4 regions of the Lysinibacillus sp. FJAT-14222 genome follow, and region 3 is predicted to be linked to each of the others. Evidence: riboswitches for the same ligand, from Rfam matches in the RefSeq annotation. Region 3 holds a riboswitch; each other region holds the start of a gene.
The links. A riboswitch is a leader RNA that binds a small molecule or an ion and turns the genes downstream of it on or off. The one in region 3 is predicted to bind S-adenosylmethionine.
Positions count from the first base shown of each region.

Region 1: it holds a riboswitch for S-adenosylmethionine, as region 3 does, so the genes downstream of both, AN161_RS04270 (Na+/H+ antiporter NhaC family protein) here and metA (homoserine O-succinyltransferase) in region 3, are expected to answer to the same signal.
Region 2: it holds a riboswitch for S-adenosylmethionine, as region 3 does, so the genes downstream of both, AN161_RS09250 (O-acetylhomoserine aminocarboxypropyltransferase/cysteine synthase family protein) here and metA (homoserine O-succinyltransferase) in region 3, are expected to answer to the same signal.
Region 4: it holds a riboswitch for S-adenosylmethionine, as region 3 does, so the genes downstream of both, metK (methionine adenosyltransferase) here and metA (homoserine O-succinyltransferase) in region 3, are expected to answer to the same signal.

Region 1 covers NZ_LIYL01000010.1:87,422-90,616, reverse strand. Annotated here, with positions in the region: purine riboswitch at 108-207, opposite strand; gene AN161_RS30935 (hypothetical protein) at 313-435, opposite strand; SAM riboswitch class I at 1,300-1,407, shown strand; gene AN161_RS04270 (Na+/H+ antiporter NhaC family protein) at 1,515-2,795, shown strand; gene AN161_RS04265 (DEAD/DEAH box helicase) at 3,034-3,195, opposite strand, start outside.
Region 2 covers NZ_LIYL01000019.1:50,085-53,279, forward strand. Annotated here, with positions in the region: gene AN161_RS09250 (O-acetylhomoserine aminocarboxypropyltransferase/cysteine synthase family protein) at 111-1,412, opposite strand; SAM riboswitch class I at 1,530-1,643, opposite strand; gene AN161_RS09255 (glycerol-3-phosphate acyltransferase) at 1,972-2,604, shown strand; gene AN161_RS09260 (DASS family sodium-coupled anion symporter) at 2,794-3,195, shown strand, end outside.
Region 3 covers NZ_LIYL01000012.1:3,376-6,570, reverse strand. Annotated here, with positions in the region: gene AN161_RS27370 (endospore germination permease) at 1-600, shown strand, start outside; gene metA (homoserine O-succinyltransferase) at 680-1,615, opposite strand; SAM riboswitch class I at 1,789-1,899, opposite strand; gene AN161_RS28615 (hypothetical protein) at 1,991-2,203, shown strand; gene AN161_RS05880 (nucleotide excision repair endonuclease) at 2,196-2,570, shown strand; gene AN161_RS05875 (TrmB family transcriptional regulator) at 2,634-3,195, opposite strand, start outside.
Region 4 covers NZ_LIYL01000007.1:34,876-38,070, forward strand. Annotated here, with positions in the region: gene metK (methionine adenosyltransferase) at 102-1,298, opposite strand; SAM riboswitch class I at 1,589-1,707, opposite strand; gene pckA (phosphoenolpyruvate carboxykinase (ATP)) at 2,340-3,195, shown strand, end outside.

The DNA.
Region 1 (3,195 bases), on a different contig from region 3:
CTCCACTCACACTTTCTGAGAATATAAACTCTTGTTAATTTTCATCCTACGATTGGAACCGGCAAGACCATGGTTGCTTACAGCAAAAAAAAAAGACTACGAACGGGCTAATAAAACAGCCCGTTCGTAGTCGAAGATTTACGGTCTTCAGTAGAGACCCTTAGCCCATATTACTAAGGATATACGAATGGTTTTCTAGTACACATGGAATTATTCAACAATAACTTTAAACATTAGTGTTTCATTAAAATCAATATTTTTAAAGTAATTTCAACATGTTGCGTAATCATTAAATAGACATTAGCTATTTTTTTAAAAATGATTAATTGTATTGTTAAGTTCCATAGTTAAATTCATCAACACTTCATTTAATGCTGCTAGTCCTTCTGTGGACGCAATCGTCTCCTGAGAGGAAGCACCCATCGTTTTGATCATGCTCATTGTTTTCTTTGGAACTGGACAATATTTGTAACAATTATAATTTCAGACTTTTGCGATGAATCGAACTAAAATATACTCATCCATACAAGGAAACTTTTTGCCGGTAGGAAGAAAGTCTCGAAGCTCCATCATCCCTCATTTATTAGCAGACAATTCTAACCTTTCCGCCCATTACCATTATAAAGAATACTTTATAAATTTCAATAATAAATCGAAAAGACTATAAAATCCCCTTATTTTTAATAAACTATTCACATTTCTAGGTAAAAAAGAACAGAAGATGTTCGTAGGACGATACATGATAGTAGACGAAAGTTTTTCCGAATTGATTTGCCTTATCCATTAAAAAGTAGATTTTGAGGTGATGAATCATGATGACGAAGTATCAAATTAATGAACGCGAACAGCTAGAAATGTTAACGATTGATCAATTGGTACCGTAAGATCAATTAGTGAGAAAACAAGAGGCAACGATTGACGTGTTTCACGTAAAGAAATAGATCGCTTTTTAGAAAGTCATAGTTTCTAATATTCTCTGGAGAGGATTTTCCATTAGTGAAATAATATATTATTACTAAGAGGATTATTCATCTTCTTTTATATCTCGCCCCTAGCAATCGATATAGAAGGTAGCGGTATTGTGCCTTATCAAATCAACTAGAGGTGTTCTAGTGGCTTTTAATATATTTTTTCCTTTTTAAAAACCAGAATACTATTTATAACATTGTTAAATTAAATTTTTTCTTAAGAAAAAGTTTTATATGTTACTTTGAAAATAAAGTTCGATTAAAAACATGTTGCAAATATAGATATTTTATTATAGTATTTTATTATTGTGCAAAAAAAATAATGTTTTTCTTCTTATCAAGAGAGATGGAGGGACTGGCCCTATGAAATCTCGGCAGCGGAACTTAGTGATTAAGTTACCGTGCCAAATCCAGCAAGCAATGGCTTGGTAGATAAGAGGAGTGTTTTATAGATATAAGGCCTCTTCTTGTTGTTTCAAGATGAGGCCTTTTTTAGTGAGAAATGGACAAAAGACGTGTCCATTTTTAATTTTTGGAGGTAGAACAATGAAGAAAGAGAATCCATGGGCGCTAATCCCATTTGTAGTTTTTTTAGTTTTATTTATTGGTTCTGGGGTTATTACAGGTGATTTTTATGCCTTCCCTGTCATTGTAGCTATTGCCATTTCGGGCGCTGTGGCTCTGGCGATGAATCGAAAAGAAACGTTTTCGCGAAAGGTTGATATTTTTTGCAAAGGCGCAGGAAATTTAAATGTCATGCTGATGGTTCTTATTTTTCTCTTGGCTGGGGCCTTTTCAGCGGTAACAAAAGGCATGGGTGCAGTGGACTCCACTGTTAACTTTGCTTTATCGGTCGTTCCGCCAAACTTACTTGTTGTAGGCCTGTTCATCATTGCCTGCTTTATCTCCCTATCAATGGGTACATCGGTGGGTACGATTGTTGCACTAGCGCCAATTGGAGTTGGGATCAGTGAGCATACCGACCTTTCCATGGCTTTAGTAATGGCCTCGATTGTTGGCGGTTCGATGTTTGGCGATAATTTATCCATTATTTCAGATACAACCATTACTGCCGTTCGTTCACAGGGCGCACAAATGAAGGATAAATTTAAGGTAAATTTCTGGATTGTGTTGCCCGCAGCTATTATAACGAGCATTATTTTTGGAGTTATCACAATGGGTGAAACAGCTCAAGTGGAGCATTTAAGCTATAATTGGATAAAAATTGTTCCCTATGTTCTGGTTATTATTTTAGCGTTAACCGGAATGAATGTATTCCTTGTTCTGGCACTTGGGATTGTTCTCGCCGGGGCTGTTGGTTTAGCGGATGGCAGCTATCATTTAATGAGCCTTTTACAAAAGATTGGCGAAGGAATGTCAGGTATGTATGAAATGGCATTTCTTGCGATATTAATTGCTGGGATGGTAGAGGTTATTAGGTTTAACGGAGGAATCGACTTCCTACTTCACCTTGCGACACGAAGAATTAAATCGAAAAAGGGTGCTGAATTTGGGATTGCCGGCCTTGTGGGTCTAACTAATTTATCTACGGCTAATAATACAATTGCTATTTTAATTGCTGGTCCGCTTGCAAAAAATATTGCTGACCAGTATGGGATTGAACCAAGAAAGTCCGCAAGTATATTAGATATTTTCTCCTGTACGATCCAAGGTCTTCTGCCATACGGAGCCCAATTCCTGGCAGCCGCAAGCGTAGCCCGAATATCACCAGTGAGCATGCTGCAATACTCTTTCTATCCGATTTTGATAGGGATTTGTGGGATTATTGCTATTCTTAGTGGATACCCAAAACTAAAGAAAGCCTGAACTTTATCACTTTAAAGTAACTGATGTGGCTTTAAAAAATATTGATTTTTTATTGAAATAATCCAATCGTTTTGAAAAGAATTTAATCAAAACGATTGGATTTTTTTATTTGAGGTTAGTCTTTTTTGATAAATAATTTTAATAAGGTTGATTAAATGATTTTCAAGAATTTTCCCCCTTAATTTCCTCGTATTTAAGAGAAAGACCCAAAGTAATTAGTTCACTTCAAGTCTAACCTTCATTCTTCAACTAAATAATGGTAGATATCATAATGCACAGGTTGCTCTAGTACTAAATTCATCGTAACGACTGATAGATGATTTCCTTTTCCATCAGGCATTTTTTCGTTTTTTGCACTACCATCTGCAATGTCTGCTTGGCCCAGGTAATAGAAATCTGT
Region 2 (3,195 bases), on a different contig from region 3:
CAAGCAAGCATAGATCCCCTGTCTACTTCTCGTGCCGACTTTTTTCGGGAGTAGTCATAACCGATTAGATTTCTATTTATGTCGAACGGAAATTTCTTTAATTTTATTTATTAAGCTTCTACTTTTTGCTGTGAAGCTGTTACTTGTTCAATAGCTTGTTCTAAATCTGCAATAATGTCTTCCACTGCCTCTAAACCGATGGATAAGCGAATGAGCGACTCGGTTACGCCAGTTTGGATTAACTCCTCAGCTGATAGTTGCTGATGTGTAGTAGATGCTGGATGGATAATTAATGATTTAGCATCCCCTACATTTGCTACGTGCGAGAATAATTTCACACTATCGATTAATTTACGCCCTGCTTCACGTCCACCTTTAATACCAAATGTAAGCACTGAACCGAAGCCATTTCTCAAATATTTTTTTGCTAAATCATGAGTAGGGAAATCTTCTAAGCCATTGTAATTTACATATTCCACAGATGGGTGGTTTCGTAAATATTCAGCTACCGCTAACGCATTTTCATTGTGTTTAGGAATACGCAAATGAAGCGTTTCTAAACCTTGTAATAAATTAAATGCTGCATCTGGACTTAATGTTGGACCGAAGTCGCGTAGTAATTGCACTCGCAGTTTTGTGGCAAATGCAGCCGCTGCTGTGTCAATACCATAACGCAAACCATGATAAGAAGCATCTGGTTCAGTAAAGCCTGGGAAACGTCCACGAGTCCAATCAAACTTCCCTGCGTCTACGACAACGCCGCCTAAAGTTGTACCATGGCCTCCAATCCATTTTGTTGCGGAATGAACGACGATATCGGCACCGAAGTCAATTGGTGTTGAGCCATAAGGTGAAGCAAATGTGCTATCAATAATTAATGGCAAGCCGTTTTCATGTGCTATATTCGCTACTGCCTCAATGTCTAGCACTTTTAAACTTGGGTTACCGTAAATTTCAGCGAACACCGCTTTTGTTTTATCCGTAATAGCTGCTTTGAAATTTTCTGGATTTGTTTCGTCTACAAAAATTGTTTTAATACCGTAGTTTGGTAGTGTGTTTGCCAATAAATTATAAGTACCTCCGTATAAAGAGCTACCTGCAACAATTTCATCCCCTGCCCCAGCAAGGTTTAAAATTGAAAATGCAATAGCTGCTGCACCAGATGAAAGTGCTACCGCTGCTGTACCGCCTTCTAATAAAGCGACGCGTTTTTCAAAAACATCTACAGTTGGGTTTGTAATACGTGTGTAAATATTGCCCGCTTCCTCTAAAGCAAAAAGACGTTGCGCATGAGCTGTGTCTTTAAAAACGAAAGCTGTTGAGCGATATACGGGTACTGTGCGAGATCCTGTTACCGGGTCTGGCTCTTGGCCACCATGTAACAGCAATGTTTCTGGTTTAAAATTTGTCATTGTCTACCTCCAAATGGTTACTTTTTTACGATGGTACCGGAGATGAGGAGGATTTTTTCTGTAGAAAACAAAAACCCCCTTCAGCTAAGAAGAGGGTTGCGGTTGCAAGTTTTCCTCCCCTTATCTGCCAGATCCAAGTAAGAATCTGTAGGAATTAGCACCTTAGCAAGTTCGTCACTTACTGGTTGCCGGGCATCATAGGGCCTATCCCTCCGCCGCTCTTGATAAGAGTATGAGATTCAATTTCCATCGTTGTTACACAGTATAAACATAGACTTTTTTTCTGTCAACAATAAAATTTTATTTTTTCCGAAACTTCTGTCTGCTTTTTTACGTAAAACGAACGCATACACTATTTTAGTATCTATTGGTTTACCACCAAAAGTTGGGTTGATTTCCGTTCCGACTGGGCGCTTTGTTGCTGTCGCTTCGCTTTCGCACAGATCCCAAGGAGTCGCCCAGTCTCCACTCCAATCAACTTATATGCAATGACATACGTTTTAAAGTGTTAGCCCTAAATTTTGGTGATGATCCTATTTATTTTGAAAGGAGAACTTTTATGTTAAAAGCCGTTATCATTTTTCTTCTTGTTGGTTATTTAATTGGTTGTATTCACGGCTCTAAAGTTGCTCAGTTTTTATCCGGGGTAGATTTAAAAAAGACTGGTCATGGCAATGCAGGTGCATCCAATGCAACACTTTCCCTTGGATGGAAATACGGCGTATTAGTTGCACTTATCGATATTGGTAAAGGCGTAGCAGCTATTATCAGTGCCCATATCTATCTAGCAGATGCAACACATTTAACAGAAATACAAGTTTGGCTCTTAACCTATATCATAGCTGCTGGTGTCATTCTTGGTCATAATTTCCCATTCCATATGGGCTTCAATGGCGGTAAAGGAACTGCATCAATCATAGGGATATTACTTGCAATCGATTGGAAAATTGGTTTATTTGCACTCATTTTATTTGTTCTTTTGTCCTTCACGACGAATTATCTAATTGTCGGTGTACTTGAATTTTATCTTGTTTTTTGTACAGCAACATATTTATGGATTCCTGGAGTAGGCCCGACAATTATAGCCCTACTACTTTTAGGAATAGCGATCATTTTGCATATCGAAAATATACAACGCTTAATTCAGGGAACTGAGCCTAAAGTAACTTCTGCATTCAAGAAAAAGAAATAATATTACTTTGGATATTTTTGTCTTTTCTATGACCATATATTTTCTCGTAACCGCCTATTATCGCTATAAATAGAGAGTATTTCACATACTGGTTTTTTTTACAATAAATATACAAATTACTTTCTTAAAAAAGCATCTTACTAGCCGATGTTATAGAAAATTGTAGTCATGTAGAAAGGATGAAAAAGTATGTCTACTTCTGAACAAGCAAAACCAAAACGTAATTTGAAGCCGCTCTGGATTGGATTAGCCTTCGCTTTACTAATCATCATTACTTTTTTACCTAACAACGGCGATTTACCTGTAGCTGGACAACGAGCTCTAGCCATCTTAGCTTTCGCAGTCATTCTTTGGGTTACTGAAGCAGTATCCTACCCCGTTAGCTCAGCCATGATTATTGCTCTTGTTACAATTTTACTAGGTTTAGCTCCATCAATGGAAGATCCAGCGACAGTGCTAGGAACATCAGATGCGTTAAAATTGGCATTAAGTGGATTTAGTAACTCTGCTGTTGCACTAGTAGCCGCTGCTCTTTTCCTAGCAGCAGCCATGCAAATTACCAATTTACATAAACGTCTTGCGCTATGGATA
Region 3 (3,195 bases):
GACAGTAGTAGCAAAAATGGAAATTCTTCTCAGAGTCAAAGTAGCAACAATGGCGGAAATGCTTCTCAAAGTGAAATTAGTAGCAATAGCGAAAATACTTCTCAAAATGAAAGTAGCAGCAATAGCGGAAATGCTTCTCAAAGTAATAGTAGTAGCAATAGCGAAAATGCCTCACAAAGTGACAGTAGTAGCAATAGCGAAAATTCTGCTCAATGTCAAAATAGCAGTAATGGCGGAAATGCTTCTCAAAGTGAAATTAGTAACAATAACGAAAATTCTGCTCAAAGTGAAAGTAGCAGTAATGGCGGAAATTCTACTCAAAATGAAAGTAACTGCAAGAGCGAAAATACTTCTCAAAATGAAAGTAACAGCAATGGCGGAAATGCTTCTCAAAATGAAAGTAGCAGCAATAGCGGAAATGCTTCTCAAAGTGAAAGTAGTAGCAATAACGAAAACGCTTCTCAAAGTGAAAGTAGCAGTAATGGCGAAAATTCTACTCAAAATAAAAGTGAAAACGATGCCGGCAGTGCTACACAGAATGATAGCGATACTGGAAATACTCCAAACAGTGATAAAAATAAAGATTCGTCGGAAAATTAATAACATAATGAAGTTAAAAATGATGACCTTGAAGTTATTAAGGTCATCATTTTTTCTTTACAATTGCTATTGAACAGCATTAAATATGATATTCAATTTGATCAACAAAATCCCATTCGTATGGTGTTTCTTGATAAACATAGTAATTCAACCAATTCGAGAATAATAAATGCGTATGGGCACGCCACGTATTAATTGGTTCATTTCCTGGATCATCATTTGGGAAGTAATTCACTGGTACATTAATATCTAATCCTTTCGCGACATCCCGACTATATTCATCAGCTAAAGTTGTCGCATCATATTCAAGGTGGCCGGTAATCATGATATTTTTATTGTCCTTAGATTGCACAATAAAAACACCAGCATCTTCTGAATAAGAGAGTAATCGTAAATCAGGATGGTTGCGTACTTCCTCAATAGAAACAGATGTAAAACGAGAATGTGGAGCTGTAAATAAATCACTGAAACCACGTACTAAATCCACTGTTAAATCCGTAATGACATGAGAATATACACCTGAGCATTTAGCAGGAAGCTCAATTTTGCCGATACCGTAATGATGATATAACGCTGCCTGTGCACCCCAACATATATGAAGGACCGATGTTACATTTTTCTTGGACCAATCCATAATTTCTGAAATTTCCTGCCAGTAGTTCACGTCCTCAAAAGCCATTTTTTCAACTGGCGCTCCCGTTATAATCATACCATCATAGCGGCGATGGCGAATTTGATGAAAGGTCGTGTAAAATAACTGTAAGTGTGATTTACTGACATTTTTCGATTCGTGCGTAGCTGTATTTAAAAATGTAATATTGACTTGTAACGGTGTATTACCAAGTAAACGTAGTAATTGCAGTTCTGTTTTCTCTTTTTCCGGCATTAGATTGAAAATTAATATATTTAACGGACGAATTTGCTGAGTTTTCGCTCTGTCCTCTTCCATTACGAAGATTTTTTCCTCACGTAAATGTTCTCCAGCTGGTAAGTTTTTCGGAATATTAATTGGCATCTTGCATTCCCCTCTCTTTTGTTTCTCTCTTTCTAACATCAATTTGTGCCTTAGTATCAATGCGCGGCCTTGCGCAAAGTTCATAAAGTCTTTAATCGATTATTAAACGATAAAATTAAAAAATCCCCCTCATTCCATTTGAGATAGAATGAGAAGGATTTTTATCACGTTCACTCTTATCTCTCAAAGGACAAATCCTTTGCTGGAATTAGCACCTTTCTAACTTTTGTTAGAGGTTGCTGAAGCGTCATCGGGCCAAATCCCTTAGCTTCTCTTGATAAGATTATTTAATTAAAAAGAATTGTAACATGAACAATTAAGAATATCAATAATACATAGAATATTTTGTTATTAACATGCATGGCATTTTGTAATTTGTTCAACACTAATCTTGGAGAGACGCATTGTTTATCTAGCGAAAGCGAAGCGTCAGCTACAAATCTTTTCTGTGCGAAAGCGAAGCGTCAGCTACAAATCTTTTTTGCGCGACAGCGGCAATTACGACAATGCGAAATTGATGGAAAACATGCAGTACTTATGTTAACATATACCTTTAGTAACAGAGAGGAACGTGAAAAGTTTGATTAAAATTGAATTTCCAAAACCAGATTTAGTGATTCGCCAACGCGAGCAAGATTTAAAGCCAGGTGATGTGCCAATCACACCTTACCATGGTTTTATCGACTTCCATAAAATCACGCGTGAAAACGGTGGTATTTTCTTATTCTATAACGAAGAGAACGAACTATTATTTGTCGGTAAAGCACGTAAAATTCGTCAACGTATTAAAAAGCATTTTGAGGACAATGTTTCACCGTTGAAAAATCATCGTGATGAAATTTTCAAAATTGAAGTGTATGAAGTAGAAGATCCAATGGAACGTGAAATTTACGAAACTTACGCGATCAATACATTCCGCGCTAAATACAATGTTGATAAAGTATTTTATTCATAAGACGACAGTCGCTGTTTAACAAAAAAAAGAATCTGCTTAGAGCAGATTCTTTTTTTAATGCCTTTACTCCAAGAAAAATGCTTTACGTTCTTTAGTAATCCATTCTTCAAGCTCCTTATCATCACGCTTTAACAGTCGATTGACAAGGACGTCATGCCATATATAATCCTCTAGTAAATAAATATGAACTGGGTCATTTGTAATAAAAGCCGTTTCCTGATTTGACGGTGAGTGGCCATAAATCATTTTCTGACCATCTACAGATAAAATAAACCAATGAGGCGTGGAAGATTTTCTCGTATATTGTGTTATGCGGTGCCGGTCAATAGATGCCTCATTTTCCTCCACAAACAGTGTAATTCCACGAACTGGAACATGCTCAGACACCTCATGAATATCTTCTCGTAATGCTTCATACATATCTTCCCACATCGATAATATGACTTTTTTCTCCGCTTTTTTTAATAATGACTGACAATAATTGACGATTGCCTCTTTTCCTTTTAGCGTGACAACCTTATGCTCCGCTTCCTGCTCTTTTACCTCTAATTTTTCTAATTGATCACTAATTGACGTGAAATTCGATTGCCAACGTTGCTGAACTTGTTGTAAAAATACAGCGACA
Region 4 (3,195 bases), on a different contig from region 3:
TATTTCGGTAAAAATGTGAAAGGGGCTATTAGAACGCCGAGCCCCTTTCTATAGTACTTTAAAATAATTTTACAGCTACTGCATTACTTTAGCTAAATAATTTATAACCCAGCTTTTTCTTTTAATGCGTCAGCTTTGTCTGTTTGTTCCCAAGGTACATTTAAGTCAGTACGACCGAAGTGACCATATGCTGCAGTTTGTTTATAAATAGGGCGACGAAGGTTAAGCATTTTAATAATTCCAGCTGGACGTAAATCAAATAGCTCGCGTACCCAATTTACAATTTCACTTTCCTTCACTTTTCCTGTCCCAAATGTATCAACAGCAATAGAAACTGGCTGAGCAACACCAATTGCATAAGCTAATTGTACTTCAGCACGTTCTGCTAAGCCTGCTGCTACGATATTTTTTGCCACATAGCGTGCTGCATATGCCGCTGAACGGTCCACCTTAGTTGCGTCCTTACCAGAGAAAGCACCTCCGCCATGACGTGCATAGCCACCGTATGTATCAACGATGATTTTACGGCCAGTTAGACCAGCATCCCCTTTTGGACCACCTATTACGAAACGGCCAGTTGGGTTGATGAAATATTTAGTATCAGCATCTAGTAATTCACTTGGAACAACTGGGGCAATAACGAATTCTTTTAAATCTGCTTGAATTTGTTCAAGCGTCGCTTCTTCATCATGCTGTGTTGAAATAACAATCGTATCTACACGCACTGGTACATTGTTTTCATCATATTCAATCGTCACTTGCGTTTTTCCGTCTGGACGTAAATATGCTAGTTCACCAGATTTACGTGCTTCAGTTAAACGACGAGCCAATTTATGCGCTAAACTAATCGGTAATGGCATAAGCTCTGGTGTTTCGTTACATGCAAACCCGAACATTAAGCCTTGGTCACCTGCACCAATAGCCTCAATATCAGCGTCAGTCATAGAGCCTTCACGCGCCTCTAAAGCTTGATCAACACCCTGTGCAATATCAGGCGATTGTTCACCAATAGCAAGAAGCACTGCTAGGTTTTCAGCATCAAAGCCATATTTTCCTCGTGTATAACCGATTTCTGCTACAGTATCGCGGACAATACCTTTCATATCTACATAGGTAGAAGTAGTAATTTCTCCTGCTACTAATACTAAGCCTGTTGTTACTGTTGTTTCACACGCTACACGTGCATTTGGATCTTCTGCTAAAATAGCATCTAAAATGGCATCCGAGATTTGGTCACAAATTTTGTCTGGATGTCCTTCTGTTACACTCTCTGATGTAAACAGTCGACGGTTTGTCATTTGGTTTTCCTCCTATTACGCTTATAAATAGTATTTGCGAATTAATACGGTACTCATTACCCATGTCAAGCTCGCTCCTATGGATTGAACTCTCAAGCCGTTGCTGCTGTCGTTTCACTTTCGCACAAAAAAATAGCTGCTGCTTTTAACACGAGATTTCGAAAGATCCGTCATTATAATAAGGAAAGAACTACATATACTTACCTTTAGATTTGTTTTTAACAATAAAAAAATCCTTTTCTCACGCTTACTTAACATGAGGAAAGGAATAATGACTTCGTAACCTTTCACTCTTATCGTTCAAGGGGTTTCCCCTTGCATCAGGTTGGCACCAACGCATGTCGTGAAATAGTTCATGCAGGTTGCCGGGTTTCATAGGGCCTGACCCTCCACCAGCTCGGGATAAGAGTATCCGTTCAATATCTCATATTACGTAAAAGGTCGAACGTTGTCAAATATTTTTGCTGTATTATATAAAGGAAATAGGGAATTCGATGAGTTTCAATACTTTTTACACTTGGATTATGCTGTAAATTGAAGCAAAATAATCCCTACTCTCCACCTTATATCATGTGTTAACATATGTGTGACCCTTTAATCTTCATTCAGCAAGTATTTAGCGAAAGTGCAACGTCATCTACAAATGTCTTTTGTAGCGAAAACGAAGTTATTAGCTACAGAAGGCTGCCCTCTCTACATGTGGTGGATGAATATGGTTGTAGACCCCTTTTCAGTCGGTGACAAGCTCCAACTGATAAAAAAGACAGGTAAGAACCTCACATCCTGTGCGAACCTCATGTTGACCAAAAGCTTCCAAACGTAATTCAGCTGTGACGAAGATTATCTAATCAAATAGGGGAAAAAGCATTCTAAAAACGAATAAATTTACTTTTTGTCGTTTTCTTGAAAAGTATTAAAATCTCTAAAATAATTTCCGAATTAGTATAGATTATTTAAGCAATTGTGTTATACTATTTTTGAAAATAAGAAATTCTCCCTCAAACTCTAGGGAATACTATAAAAAAGGATGGTATTTAATCGATGAATTCAGTAGAAATTGCAAACGAACTGAAGGAATTATTAAGCGGCGGTAACATTAATGTTCAACTTTCAGTACCACAATTAGCTGAAAAAGCTACAGCTCGTGGTGAAGCTATGTTAACAGTAGATGGTGCAGTTCGTGCAGAAACTGGCAAATACACTGGTCGTTCACCTAAAGATAAATATACGGTAGAAGAAGAAAGCTCAAAAGATCAAATTGACTGGGGAAAAGTAAACCGACCAATTTCTTCTGAAGTGTTCGATAACTTATATGTAAAAGTAGTAAAATATTTAAAAGAACGTGACGAATTATTCGTATTCAAAGGCTTTGCTGGTGCTGACAAAGATTCGCAATTAAGCATCCAAGTAATCAATGAATATGCTTGGCACAACCTTTTCGCTCATCAATTATTTATCCGTCCAACTGAAGAAGAATTAGCTTCTCATGTTGCTGACTTCACAGTTATCTCAGCTCCTAACTTTAAAGCAGACCCTGCTGTTGATGGTACAGCTTCTGAAACATTCATCATTGTATCACTTGAAAAGAAAATTATCCTAATCGGTGGTACTGAATACGCTGGTGAAATCAAAAAATCTATTTTCGGTATTATGAACTACTTATTACCACAACAAGGCATCCTTTCAATGCACTGCTCATCAAACGTTGGTGAAGCTGGCGATGTTGCATTATTCTTTGGTTTATCTGGTACTGGTAAAACTACTTTATCTGCTGATCCTGACCGTAAGCTTATCGGTGACGATGAACACGGTTGGTCTGATAATGGTGTATTCAACATCGAGGGCGGTTGCTATGCAAAAACAATTAACCTTTCTGCTGAAAAAGAACCAGAAATCT